3 regions of the Acidaminobacter sp. QWL-03 genome follow, and region 1 is predicted to be linked to each of the others. Evidence: riboswitches for the same ligand, from Rfam matches in the RefSeq annotation. Region 1 holds a riboswitch; each other region holds the start of a gene.

Region 1 (4,695 bases):
GCCGCCTGGGCCCCCCAGCAAATGTGGAGGGTGGCAAACCCGTGGTGCCGGCTCCAGTCCAAAATTTTAGCAAGCTCCGGCCAATAGCCCACTTCCTCAAATTCCAGGTTTTCGACCGGCGCACCGGTAATGATCAGCCCGTCAAACTTCTGATGCTCAATCTGGGAAAATGGGACATAGAAGCGGTCCAGGTATTCAGAGGACGTGTTCTTATAGTCATGGGACTCCAGCCGCACCAGGACGACCTCCGTCTGTATTGGTGAATTTCCAAGTACTCTGAGGAGCTGCGTCTCTGTAGTCTCGCGGGTCGGCATCAGGTTCAGGATCGCAATGCGAAGGGGTCGTATGTCCTGGTGGGTTGCACGAAACTCCGTCATGGTAAAAATATTTTCAGCCGCAAGGATACTCGCGGCGGGCAAATCGTTTGGAATGATGACAGGCATAGAGTCGCCTCCTAAAATTTAACTGAAGTCACCGCGCTGGTGATTGGCCATAGTCAAGGCGATCGCGCGGCAGAATGCAGGTTTGAATGTTAAATGTGTTTTGTGCGTCTTACTTGAAAAAGCCGTTTCTGCCGATGGTTTCGAAACTCGGGTATTTCGGCTTCGCGACCATCGGCAGCAGCACTTTAAGCGTTCAGCGCCGCCTTCAGAGCCTGATCCAAATCCTCGATCAGATCCTGGGCGTTTTCAATGCCAATCGAAATCCTGAACAGATCCGGCGTGACACCCGCCGCTTTCTGGGCGTCCGGATCCAGCTGAGCATGCGTCGTGCTGGCCGGGTGGATAATCAGGGACTTTGCGTCTGCCACATTGGCAAGCAGCGAGAACAACTTTAGACTTTCAATGAACTTGACACCCGCTTCGAGGCCGCCCTTGATGGCAAAGGTGAAGATGGAGCCGCAGCCGCGCGGGAAGTAGGTCTTCGCAAGGCCGTGGTACGGATTGCTCTCCAGATCAGGATGGCTGACCCAACTGACCAGCGGATGGGCTTCGAGGAATCTGGCAATCTTCTGGGCGTTCTCGACGTGGCGCTCCACGCGCAGCGACAATGTCTCAAGGCCTTGGAGCAGCAGGAACGAGTTGAACGGGCTGATGCAGGCGCCGGTGTCCCTGAGGAGCTGAACTCTGGCTTTGATGATATACGCCGCAGGCCCGACATCCGACGCATAGCGAATGCCGTTGTAGCTCGGATCCGGCTCAGTCAGGCCCGGGAACTTCCCGGAAGCCGCCCAGTCAAACTTGCCCGAGTCCACGATCAGTCCGCCGATGGTCGTCCCATGGCCGCCAATAAACTTCGTCGCCGAGTGGATGATGATGTCCGCCCCATGGTCAAAAGGCCTGAACAGGTATGGGGTCGCGAAGGTATTGTCCACGATCAGCGGCAGTCCGTGCTCGTGGGCAATGGCCGCCACGGCTTTGAAGTCGATGAGGTTGATGCCCGGGTTGCCGATGGACTCAATATAAATCGCTTTCGTTTTCTCGTTGATAGCTGCTCTGAAGTTCTCCGGGTCGTCCGGCTGCACAAAGCGGGTCACGATGCCGTATTTAGGGAAAGTCAGCTTGAAAAGGTTATAAGTGCCGCCGTAGAGGGTCGCCGCCGAGACAATCTCGTCTCCCGCCTGCGCGATGTTCATGATGGCATAGGTGACTGCCGCGGAACCGGAGGCTACCGCCAACGCACCAATGCCGCCCTCAAGGGCCGCGATGCGCTTTTCAAGGACATCCGTCGTAGGGTTCATGATGCGCGTATAGATGTTGCCAGATTCTTTCAAAGCAAAGAGATCTGCAGCGTGGTTCACATCCCTGAAGACATAGGACGAGGTTTGATAAATGGGCACGGCTCTGGAGCCTGTGACCGGGTCCGGTTCCTGACCTGCATGGACCTGAAGGGTTTCGAATCTGTAAGCTGTGTCTGTCATATTCATTACTCCTTTTTATGATTTTTTCCAAATAAAAAGACCCCTTTGATGAAAGAGGTCGATAATCACATGGTCGGATCCTCACTCATCTGTCAGCGAAAAACCTTTCGCTGCAGGAATTAGCACCATGCATGACTGCTGGTTGCCGGGCTTCACAGGGCCTGTCCCTCCGCCGCTCTTGATAAGAGTGTCTCGATATTTGGTTGAATTGAATCTTAGCATATTGGCAGTTAGGACGTCAACTGAAATTTCGACAATTTTCTGCCAATTCGAATTTTGGTTATATTGTACGCAGAATCTGACGGCGGAAACTGGAGGGCAGCGGAAACTGGGTGTCAGACACCCGGATTCAAAAAGAGTGAAACCGGGTGTCTGACACCCAGTTTCCTTTCCTAGAATTCCGCCGCCTTCGCGTATATACCTGCCTTTTCCTCTGGGGTGAGCATGCGGTCTACCACCAGTGTGATGATGAAAATACCCGCCAGGCTTGCGATCAGCCGCGTCAACGCGAAAGTTTTCCCCAGTGAGGTGATCTCGAAAAGGACCATCGGAATTTTAGTGGTGGACCAGGCACCCATGAAAATCATGACATTCTTAAAGCCCGCGCCCTTCTTCATGAGCACCGCTGCGACCGGAAACGCGCCGTAGAGCGGTCCGGCAGCCGCAGAACCAATCAGGATGGCCAGCAGCACGCCGCGCAGTCCCGAGCCGGGACCCATATGGCGGATGAGCAGTTCTCTCGGCACCCAGACGTCCAATAGTCCAAGCAGCAGAAAGATTGGCGGAATGATGGTCAGCATTTCGAGCAGACTTTTGCCTGTCATTAGCGCCGCAGTTTCGCCCTGGGTGGGACTGACCAGGTATAACACAATGAGAAGTGCAGCGGTCACCAGGAAGAAGGCATACCGTTTGATCAGCGGCACCTTTTGGGGTGGCTGACCTCCCGGGCCCTGACCCGGTCCTTGATTTGTGTTTTGCTTCATCTTCTCCTCCATTAAAACTCACCCATGACCTTTCCAATGATAATGGCGACCAGGAAAGAAAAAACGAAGGCAGACACATTCCGGATTAATGCCGCTTTCCTGCTGAAATACTTACTCTCAATAGAAAATGTCATTACGCCGACCATCATCAGGGATGAAATGAAAGCCGCAATCTGCATGTAGCCGGCACCGCGCTCCAGCAGCATAGCCGCTGTAGGAAAGGCAATGAAGCCTGGGATCAGCGTGATCCCGCCGACCAGTGCCGCCGCTGTCACGCCAATCCAACCGGAGTCTCCTCCGATCAAGCGGCTGATCACCTCAGGATTTATAAGCGCCAGCATAATGCCGACCAGGGTGATGACGCCCAAAATCTGAGGCAATATATTTTCGAAGGATTTCAGCGCTTTTTTGAGCGCCATTTTGGTTTTTTTCTTGTCTTTCTGCCAGGAAAATGCCAACAGCCCAAAAGAGGTCAAATATAAGATCCAGGTTTGCATCACAATGACCTGCCTTTCTTTGATTTTGCCTTGTCACCGGATGTCTTTTTGGAAGGCTTCAGCAGGTGGCTGACCTTCTCCTTGGCCGCCTTGCGCCTGGCAACGGAAAAGCCAAAGCTGCCAATTGGCTTCCCCCCAAGCGCGTAATAGGTTCCGTGCAGATAAGTGATGGGACTTCCTTTCTCCATATGAATCTTGCCTTCCTCATCGATCAGTGCCGGATCCACCTTGTTTTTCAATATCTCGACGAGAAACAGGTCATGGGTCCCCAGCGGTGTCACACTGCGCACCACACACTCCAGGGCTATGGGACATGACCGTATCGAGGGCACACTGACCGCGATGCCAGGTTCAAGTTCAAAATTACAATGCGCAATCTTGTCGACTTGAGATGCACTTCTGACACCGCAAAAGTCTACCGACTGCACCATTTCCCGTGTTGGCAGATTGACCACACATTCCGGATGACGCATCAGATTGGCGTGGGACACTCTCTCCTTTCGAATTGCTATAGACAGCATGGGCGGCTTCGTGCAAGCAACACCAATCCACCCCACCGTAAACACATTAGGTTCCCCTTTTTCGCCGATGGTCGTGACAAGGGCCACCGGAACGGGTCCAAAAAGGATGCTCCCTTTGAATACTTCCTTTTGCATCTTGGGCCTCCTGAAATTAAAGCTTTCGTAACCACTGGTTACATTATAACAATATACCATTTTTGACGCCAAATTGTATTGTGATTTCAAAAAAGCGACATAAGTCCCACCTCGGATTGTCGCTCGGCAACGGTTTAATATACAATCAAGGGGTGTATAATGATCTTAAACCATTGAACCGGGAGGCGGAGCGTTTGAATTTGGAGAAGGAGTTTTTGGAAGCGACTATTGAACGCCTACATGAGGCTATGATAACAGGCAGGCTGACATGTGAGGCCCTTGTCCGCATGTATCTTGATAGGGTCGAGCGCTATGATCAGCAGGGGCCAAAGATCAACGCGGTCATTCAAGTAAATCCGCTGGTCCTGAAGCAGGCTAAGGCGCTGGACGCGGCTTTTAAAAAGGATGGGCTGACGGGGCCGCTCCATGGGATTCCGGTGCTGCTGAAAGACAACGTGGATACCAGCTTTATGCCCACAACTGCTGGCTGTAAAGCGCTTCTGGGGGTGACGCCGGATGAGGATGGCTGGATTGTGAAAAAGCTGCAGGCGGCAGGGGCAGTCATTCTCGCCAAAATGAACCTGCACGAGTTCGCGGTATGGGGTGAAACGGTTAGCTCCGTGCTGGGACAGACACTG
Region 2 (4,695 bases), 260 kb from region 1:
ACCTCCCATCCGGGCATGGACAGACTCAAAATTGCGAAAATCCTGAAGGATAACCCGCTTGGACAGGACCTTGAGCAAACCCCTATGGGGATTATTAGAAAGATTTCGAGTGCGCTTTAAAGAGGAGGGAGAAACTCGGGGTCGATAGGCCAAAGGCCGCTGACACCGAGTTTCACTCAAATGAAAGAGAGAGCCAGGTGAAGCCGTGACGCTTCACTGGGGCTCTCTCTTTTATCTTTGGAAGGAAGACGGTGTCTGACACTGCCTTCCACCCATTTATTTACATTTTAATAGACCTTCCTCACCTTGTACCCAATCTTCGCCAACTCCCGCTGAATTTCATCAATATGGGCATGGCCGCTGGTCTCGCATGTGACCTCCAGCTCCACGTTCATGAAGCGGTCGGTGTTCTTGAACTGGTTGTGGTTGAGACCTATGACGTTGGCATTGAGTCTTGCCAAGACTTCGGAGATTCTGACCAGCTCGCCCGGCTTGTCGGGGAGCTCGACGCTGAAGCAGAAGAGCCGCCCTCGTGAGACGAGACCCTTGTTGATCAGCGTGGAGATGGTCACCACGTCAATATTCCCGCCGCTGACGACGCTGACGACGTTCTTGTTGAAGACGTGAAGCTTCTTGAGGGCTGCCAGCGCGACTGCCCCGGAGTTCTCCGCGATCAGCTTGTGCTTTTCAAGCAGCATCAGGAAGGACTCCATGATTTCGCGGTCGCTGACAGTGACAATCTCGTCGACATATTCCCGGATGATGTCGAAAGTCAGTTTTCCCGGTTTCTTGACGGCAACGCCATCCGCAATGGTGTCCACATGCGTCAGGCACACGATCTCGTCCTGCTTGACAGATGCTTTCATAGCCATGGCACCCTCAGGCTCGACCCCTACAATTTTTACGGAAGGCTTCAGCTGCTTCATAGCCAGCGCAATGCCCGCAATCAGTCCGCCGCCGCCAATAGGCACCAGCACCACATCCACATCCTCCAGCTCTTCAAGGATTTCCACGCCGATGGTCCCTTGACCCTCAATCACATCCAGGTCGTCAAAAGGATGGATGAAGACGCTGTTTTGCTCCTTTTGAAGCCGCATAGCTTCTTCATAAGCTTCATCATAGCAGTCGCCCGCGAGAACAACAGTAGCGCCAAAGTTTCTCGTAGCCTCCACTTTGATGATTGGCGTCGTTTTCGGCATGACTATGGTTGCCTTAACGCCAAGACGCGTACTCGCCAGCGCGACGCCTTGGGCATGGTTTCCCGCCGAGGATGCGATCACGCCACGGGCCTTTTCATCGTCCGTTAATTTATTGATTTTATTAAAAGCGCCACGGATCTTGAACGCACCTGTGACCTGCAAATTTTCCGGTTTTATGTAGACGCGGTTGCCGCACTCTTCACTGAATGCCTCGCTGAAAATAAGCGGGGTTTCTCGGATCACCGGCTTAAGAGTTTCCTTCGCCGCTTTGAAGTCCACGAAATCGTGATAAGTTACCTTGTCTTTAACCATGTGTAATGCCATTTGAAAGCCCTCCAATTCTGACGCTTTTCCTTTTTCTCCCAACAAAAAAACCGCCCTCTCACTATGAAAGGACGGAATATTCCGCGGTACCACCTTATTTGCACGAATGCCACTCACTCGGCTCTATCAAGCCTGGGCGGATAACGGGGCCAACCGAAAACACTTACATGCCTCAAAATACAAGGTGTTCAGCGTTTCTGCTCAGGGATGATTTGAAAAGGCGCGGACTTGCGTCGACTCTCACCAAATGTCGACTCTCTGTGGCAACCGTTTGCGTTTTCCGTTTCCCGTCGTCGCAAATGAATATCGATATATTGTTATGTATAATATCAGAACTTTCGGACGAATTCAAGGGTTTTAGAAAATATTTATTATATTTTGTAACCATTGATAGTCAATGCTTTCAGTGGCTTTTACCTTACAAACTTATTGTACTTTTAAAAAGACGTGAAAATAGAACTAAAAATTCTGAATTTCGCCTTGACATCTGGCCGCTTCCTTTTTATAATTAGTTCAATTCAATAGCCGCCATCCGTCCGGGATGGCACTTATCCAGAGTGACGGAGGGAACTGGCCCTGCGAAGTCCGGCAACCTGCCCAAAAGGGCGTGGTGCTAAGTCCAGCGGTTTAACCGGGAGATGAGATCACGACATGCGTAGCTCTACTTCGGTAGAGCTTTGTTTTTTGCCTGAAATCTTTAAAGACTTTCGAAACACCCGGCCACTGATCCTAATTCAGCAAATTTATAGCCAATGAAAGGAAGTCACCCCAATGAAAATCAGAGACATGCTTATTGCCACCCGGCCGACTGTTTCCTTTGAAATCTTTCCGCCTAAGGCCAATTACCCTATCGAAACGATCTATGAAACTATTGAGGCCCTGAAAGATCTCCGCCCGGACTTCATCAGCGTCACCTACGGCGCCGGCGGGACGAGCCAGGACAACACCATTGAAATTGCCTCCAAAATCAAAAATACCTATGGCATTGAATCTATTGCCCACCTCACCTGCGTCACCTCCTCCAGGTCCAGCATGATCGACACCCTTGAAAAGATCCGCGCCAGCGGCGTTGAAAACATTCTGGCCCTGCGCGGCGACATCCCGCAGACGCTTCTTGAGGACAAAAGCTGGACACCGGAATACCGGTACGCTTATGAGCTCATTGAGGACATCCACAAGTTTGACAATTTCTCGATTGGCGGCGCCTGTTATCCGGAGGGCCACATTGAGTCCCGAAACAAAATAGACGACCTCAAAAACCTCAAATTCAAAACCAAGACCGGCCTCGACTTTCTGATCACCCAGCTCTTCTTCGACAACGAGCTCTTCTACCAGTTCAGAGAGAAGATGGAGCTCCTCGGCATCAAGACCCCGGTCCTGGCAGGCATCCTTCCCGTCCTCAACATCCATCAGATCAAAAAGATCCAGGAGCTGTCCGGCTGCAACCTGCCGCCAAAGTTCATGCGCATCCTCGACAAATATGAACACAATCCGGAAGCCCTTCAGGAGGCCGGCATCGCTTACGCGGTCGACCAGATCATCGATCTCATGTCCAGCGGCAGCGTCGACGGCATCCATCTCTATACCATGAACCGACCGGAGCCGACCCGCCGCATCATGGAGAGCATTGGCTCCATCCGCAAGGCCCTCAGCAACAGAAAAGAGGGATAGCGTGATCAATCGCGACGAAGTCCTGCGGTATCTGGGCATCCGCGAGATTAAAAAGGCCGATCCCCAGACCCTCGCGGAAGTCGAGGCGCTCTCATCGGAGCTCGAAGCAAAGCTGGTTGGCCGCTGGATTTATAACCCCTTCCCCGTCGAAAAGAAGACAACCGAGGGCATCTGGCTCCATGGACTCTCGGAGCCCCTTCTCGGAAAGGACATCGCGAAGCTCCTGGCGCCCTGCGACACCGTATACCTCATGGCCTGCACGCTGGGACCCCAGGCGGAGCGCCTGATCACTTTGAAGAGCCATCTGTCCCCGACTGCCGGCCTGATCGCGGACGCCTGTGCTTCCGCATTAACAGAGGCCTGGTGCGACAAATGCGAAGCCGAAATCCGCAGCCGGGCAGGTGATTTGACTTTTCGCTACAGTCCCGGCTATGGCGACTTGTCCCTGACCATTCAGAAGGCTATCCTGGAGGCCCTGGTGGCCCACAAGCGCATTGGCGTCTCATTGAGCGACAGTTACCTGCTGACGCCGCGCAAAAGCGTGGTGGCGATCCTGGGTGTACTGCCCAAGATTCAGGGAGATGAGACGACGGACTCGGCCAAACTTCACCGCTGCGGCCTTGAAAGCTGTGACCTCTGCCCGCTGAAGGAGACGTGTACGCGCCGCCGTTAAGCGGGCGTCTTTTTTGCCATAGACTGCTCGAAATGGGTATAATGAATCAACGACATAAAACAACATTTTTTACGATTAAAATAATCTGAGGATGTGATTTTTTGAGCGAACTACATAAGTCTTCATCTGCTGCATTCACGGCGCTGTTTGCCCCAGACCGATTGATGATTTTTGACGGCGCTATGGGCACCATGCTCCAGCGCTACGGCATGAAACCCGGAACCCTCCCCGAGGCGTTGAACATTGTGGATCCGGCGCTGATCCAACGAATCCACCGGGAATACCTGGAGGCCGGTTCAGATGTGATCACGACCAACACCTTTGGCGCCAACGCCTACAAGCTGTCCACCAGCGGCTATTCGGTGGCAGAGGTGATCACGGCGGCGGTGGAGAACGCCAAGGCTGCCCGCGGTGAGCGGCAAGCCCTGATTGCCCTTGACCTTGGCCCGATTGGGAAAATGATGAAACCTATTGGCGCCCTCGACTTCGACGGCGCTTATGAGTACTTTAAAGAACAAATTGTCGCCGGCGCGGCGGCCGGAGCGGACCTCATCCTGATTGAGACCATGTCAGACCTCGGGGAAACCCGGGCTGCGGTACTGGCGGCCAAGGAAAATTCAAGCTTGCCGGTTTTCGCAACCATGACTTTTGCGGATGACGGCCGAACGCTCACCGGAACGGATCCCGAAATCATGATCCTGTCCCTGGAAGCTCTTGGCATTGATGCCATAGGCGTCAACTGTTCCCTGGGTCCAGAAGAGCTGGAGCCCATCATTCAGCGGATCCTGGCGTTCGCCAAGGTACCGGTGATGGTTCAGGCCAATGCGG
Region 3 (4,695 bases), 1.3 Mb from region 1:
TTCTCGATACTCTCAACGACAAACTCAACATTGCCGTGTTCAATTCGCTCACCAACTTCTGGCAATCTTCCGAATTCACCAATGATAAACCCGCCTATGGAGTCAAAATCCTCGGTTTCAATACGAAGCCCCAGCATTTCATTGACCACATCAATCTTAGTTGATCCGTCCACAACATACTCGTCTTCCTGGATCACTTCTATTGAAACCTCGTGGTCATCATATTCGTCTTGAATATCGCCCACGATTTCTTCAACAAGATCCTCAAGGGTGACCATGCCCGCAGTCCCGCCGTATTCATCCAAAACTATAGCTATAGCAGCGCGTTTCGATCTCATCTCCGAAAAAAGCTCGCTGGTCATTTTGAATTCGTAAGTAAAATAAGGTTCCCTTATAAAGTCCTCAATATTGAAAGTGTTATGGAGCGGCTCATAAAAAATCAGATCCTTGACATTTAAAAGACCAATGATATTATCCGGCGTCTCGTCATATACAGGAATTCTCGAAAACCTTTCGCTCTTGAAAATATCCACAATTTCCTGAAATTCCATATTTTTCTCAATCATGACCATATCCGTTCTAGGTGTCATGACATCTCCAACCTGTGAGTCTCCAAATTCAAATACGTTGTAAATCATCTTCTTTTCATCGCCTTCGAGGACACCTTCCTCGTGGCTGACCGTCACCATAGTCTTCAGCTCTTCCTCAGTGATGAATGGCTGATCTTTGTTAGGACTTCCGCCCAACAAACGGATTAGAAGTCCGGTAATGAACATGACGGCTGAAAGCACAGGTGTCATTAACACCATGATCAATGAGATTGGCGCGGCTACTTTAAGCGCAAGTTTCTCCGAATGTTCAGAGGCATAAGATTTAGGTGTAATCTCACCGAAGATCAGTACGAGTAATGTCATGGCAACCGTCGAAATACCAACGCCTTGAACAGGACCAAACATTGCAATGGCTATAGATGTTGCAAGCGCAGAGGCCGCTATATTAACAATATTATTGCCGACCAGTATGGCACCCAACAGACGGCTTGGAGATTTTAAAAGGCGGGATACCCGTTCAGCGCCCTTAACATTTTCTTCCACCATGTGTCTGAGTCTGATTTTGCTGAGTGACATCAGCGCTGTTTCTGAGGCTGAGAAAAATGCTGACATCATTAAAAGCGAAATCAGTAAAATACTTTGCCATAAGTCACTTGGTTCCAAATCAATCACGCTCCAAAATTAATGTAGTTACTAAAATGCATTATAGCATAATTTAGATATTTTTCAAAAAAAGAGTCCTAAATCATAAGAGATTCAGGACCCTGTGACCTTTAATTATTTGAAAGCCTCTTCTTTAAGAATGGCTGCTTTATCCGTACGCTCCCAAGGGACATCGAGATCCGTGCGGCCAAAGTGTCCATAGGCTGCAACTTGTCGGAAAATAGGACGTCTCAGCTCGAGGTCCCGAATGATGGCCGCCGGACGCAAGTCAAAGTGCTTGTTGACCAGTTCAAGAATCCTCTCCTCAGACACTTTACCGGTTCCAAAGGTCTCAACCAGTACAGAGACCGGTCTTGCGACGCCTATAGCATAAGCGAGCTCAATTTCACACTTGTCCGCAAGGCCTGCCGCTACAATGTTCTTGGCAACATAGCGTGCAGCATAGGTCGCGGAGCGGTCCACCTTTGTAGGATCCTTGCCGGAGAACGCGCCGCCGCCATGACGTGAATAGCCGCCATAGGTGTCGACAATGATCTTTCTTCCAGTCAGACCGGAGTCACCCTGAGGTCCCCCAACGACGAAGCGTCCGGTTGGATTGATGTAGTATTTGGTTTCTTCATCCAAAAGCGCTTCAGGCACTATATGACCAATGACATACTGCTTCAGGTCTTTCTCGATCTGTTCTCTGGTAACCTCCGGGCTGTGCTGCGTCGAAATGACAATCGTATCAATTCGAACCGGCGTATCCCCATGATACTCTACTGTCACCTGGGTTTTTCCATCCGGGCGGAGATAGTCGAGAACACCTTTTTTACGGACCTCTGTCAAACGCCGCGCCAGTTTATGCGCCAGCGAGATAGGCAGCGGCATCAGCTCTGGCGTTTCGTTGCAGGCGTAACCGAACATCAGGCCCTGGTCCCCTGCGCCAATCGCTTCGATCTCATCCGTCATTTGGCCGCTGCGATGTTCCAACGCGTCATCCACGCCCATGGCTATGTCCGCGGACTGCTCGTCAATAGAAGTGATCACCGCGCAAGTATCCGCGTCAAAACCGTATTTCGCGCGTGTATAACCAATGTCCTTGATTATGTCCCGAACTGTCTTCGGAATGTCAACATAACAGCTCGTCGTTATTTCGCCCATAACGAGCACGAGACCTGTTGTTACCGCAGTTTCACATGCGACGCGTGCTTTTGGGTCATTGGCGAGAATGGCGTCAAGAATGCCGTCAGAAATCTGGTCGCAGATCTTATCCGGATGTCCCTCTGTAACACTCTCAGAAGTAAAGAGTCTTTTTTTCACTTTTTCATGCCTCCTGAATTTCATCAATTTGTGTTAGTGTCTCATGCAGGACCCTTTAAAGACCCTGCCGATGGTCCCGGCTCCGACAACTAATCCAGAACCGTGCCGCGCAAATAAAAAAAGCCCCTTCAGAAAAGAAGAGGCACTTCAGATTACTTAAGCACACCTCATCTCTCAGTCGTCCAAAAAGCGACTGTAGGATTTAGCACCTTTTTACTGAACAAACTCAAGGTCTGCATATAAAATGCGGCCTCTCACCGTTCGTACCGGTTGCCGGGTTTCATTGGGCCTATTCCCTCCACCACTCTCAATAAGGATTCAATTATTTGTTTTTGACCATTGAAATTATAGCACAGGAGATATAGGATAGCAACCTATTTTTTCAACCCCTATCTTTGTAACCATTTCGTAAGGTCACTGTAATAGGCCACTCCGGGAAATTTAGTATAATTGGGTTGGGAAGGTGATTTTATGCAACCACAATTTATCCGCATTGGGCGAAAATTTGCTACAGCCGCCCTTGCTCTGTCACTTATCACCTCGTCGGCTTTTGCTGACTATCAGCTTTATTATCAGAATAAAACAACCGAAACCATTACAAATGGTGTGCAGTACGAAAAACTGCTTCGCCTGACGGACGGAGGCTGGGTCAACGTCAACGTCCTGAAAGTTGATCTGAAAAACCCAAATCTCAAGGTCAAACCCATCTATCCAAGCCTTTTGTCAGCTAAGGCCAGTTTATCAAACATTTCAAAATCCTATGACAATCTCATCGGCTCTGTCAACGCTGACTTTTTTGATCCGGCGACAAGCTCGACCCTTGGCCCTATTGTGGACGAAGGTGCTTTGATTACGACCCCAAATGGAGACACTAGATTTGCCTCACTCAATATTACTAACTACGGTGTTCCATTCATTGATCATTGGGCAAACTATGAAATGACCTTATCCAATGGCAGTTACACAATGTCATTGAATTACATCAACAAACCTTATCTGAATTACGACCGCGCCATTGTCTTCGATTCAAAATGGGCAGCAAAATCCTTCGGTAAAACAGCCAATGTCGCGATTCTTGAAATGTATGTCGAAAATGGCGTTGTCAGAGGCTTCCAGGAAAATGGCAACCCCTATCCGCTCACTGACAACACCTTTGTTGTCGCGGCTGTAGGCACTAAAATCAAGGAGCTGCGGGACAACTTCCGCGTCGGCGACACCGTGGAGATCGATTACAGCGACTCGCTGAAAAATATTGACTTCACCATAGGCGGCGGCTCCGTCATGGTAAAGGACGGAAAGCCTGTCAGCACCTACACGTTGAATATAGCCGGTCAACATCCAAGAACGGCAGCCGGGATCACAAAGGACAAACAACAATTGATCCTGCTGACGGTTGACGGCCGAACCAATAATTTCAGAGGCTTGAATCAGCCTGAGCTCTCTCAGCTTCTAATTGAGCTTGGCGCCTATGATGCTATAAACCTCGACGGAGGCGGTTCAACTACCATGGTCGTCCGGCCGGTTGGCTCCACTGACCTCGACGTGGTCAATACCCCCTCTGACGGCCCGGAGCGAAGGGTGCACAACGGCATTGGCGTGATCAGCACTGCGGAAGGCGGCACATTGGATCTGATTCTGTTGGAAGCCGCTCAGTCCGGAATCTTTGTCAATGCACCGCTTGAGCTGTCTCTGAAAGGCATTGATGCCAACCGCAGCCCGGTTGAGATCGATCCGGCTCTGATCAGCTGGTCAGTGACAGGCGTTGGAGGCAGCTTTACCGAAGAAGGCTTTGTACCTTCCTCTGCAGGCAAAGGTGTCATCACTGCAAGTTATGGCGGCTTGACCGCTTCAAAGACCATCGAGGTCTATAAAGACGCGGTGGATCTGATCATCAAGCCATCTTCGCTCCAATTGAAGCTTGGCGAAACTGGAAACTTCAAGTTGTTCGCCCTCGATGCGACCGGGCATCAGGCTGAGCTGCCTACGGATTTCGCGACATGGACCATTCCGGATCAATTGATCGCATTAAATCCTGACGGTACTTTCACAGCGGGAGTCAATCCCGGCAAGGGCGTGATCACAGTTGAATACAATGGCATTAAAAAACATTTGCCAATAGCCGTCGGCGAGTCACATACCGTTCTATTTGACTTTGAGCAGCCATCGGCAACTTTCCTGG

What was found. Region 1 has a riboswitch for S-adenosylmethionine ahead of AC4PHM_RS07460 (homocysteine synthase). Riboswitches for the same ligand answer to the same signal wherever they lie in the genome.
Region 2: another riboswitch for S-adenosylmethionine. It lies ahead of metF (methylenetetrahydrofolate reductase [NAD(P)H]); the one in region 1 lies ahead of AC4PHM_RS07460 (homocysteine synthase).
Region 3: another riboswitch for S-adenosylmethionine. It lies ahead of metK (methionine adenosyltransferase); the one in region 1 lies ahead of AC4PHM_RS07460 (homocysteine synthase).

Annotation. Positions count from the first base shown of each region.
Region 1 is NZ_CM178752.1:1,629,535-1,634,229, forward strand. Features, by position in the region: gene metA (homoserine O-acetyltransferase MetA) at 1-443, opposite strand, end outside; gene AC4PHM_RS07460 (homocysteine synthase) at 629-1,921, opposite strand; SAM riboswitch class I at 2,004-2,109, opposite strand; gene AC4PHM_RS07465 (permease) at 2,314-2,904, opposite strand; gene AC4PHM_RS07470 (permease) at 2,916-3,401, opposite strand; gene AC4PHM_RS07475 (flavin reductase family protein) at 3,401-4,057, opposite strand; gene AC4PHM_RS07480 (amidase family protein) at 4,252-4,695, shown strand, end outside.
Region 2 is NZ_CM178752.1:1,372,822-1,377,516, forward strand. Features, by position in the region: gene AC4PHM_RS06260 (coenzyme F420-0:L-glutamate ligase) at 1-120, shown strand, start outside; gene ilvA (threonine ammonia-lyase) at 288-1,523, opposite strand; T-box leader at 1,588-1,826, opposite strand; SAM riboswitch class I at 2,069-2,168, shown strand; gene metF (methylenetetrahydrofolate reductase [NAD(P)H]) at 2,295-3,194, shown strand; gene AC4PHM_RS06275 (hypothetical protein) at 3,196-3,867, shown strand; gene AC4PHM_RS06280 (homocysteine S-methyltransferase family protein) at 3,969-4,695, shown strand, end outside.
Region 3 is NZ_CM178752.1:2,977,346-2,982,040, reverse strand. Features, by position in the region: gene AC4PHM_RS13885 (HlyC/CorC family transporter) at 1-1,223, opposite strand, end outside; gene metK (methionine adenosyltransferase) at 1,329-2,516, opposite strand; SAM riboswitch class I at 2,681-2,833, opposite strand; gene AC4PHM_RS13875 (phosphodiester glycosidase family protein) at 2,988-4,695, shown strand, end outside.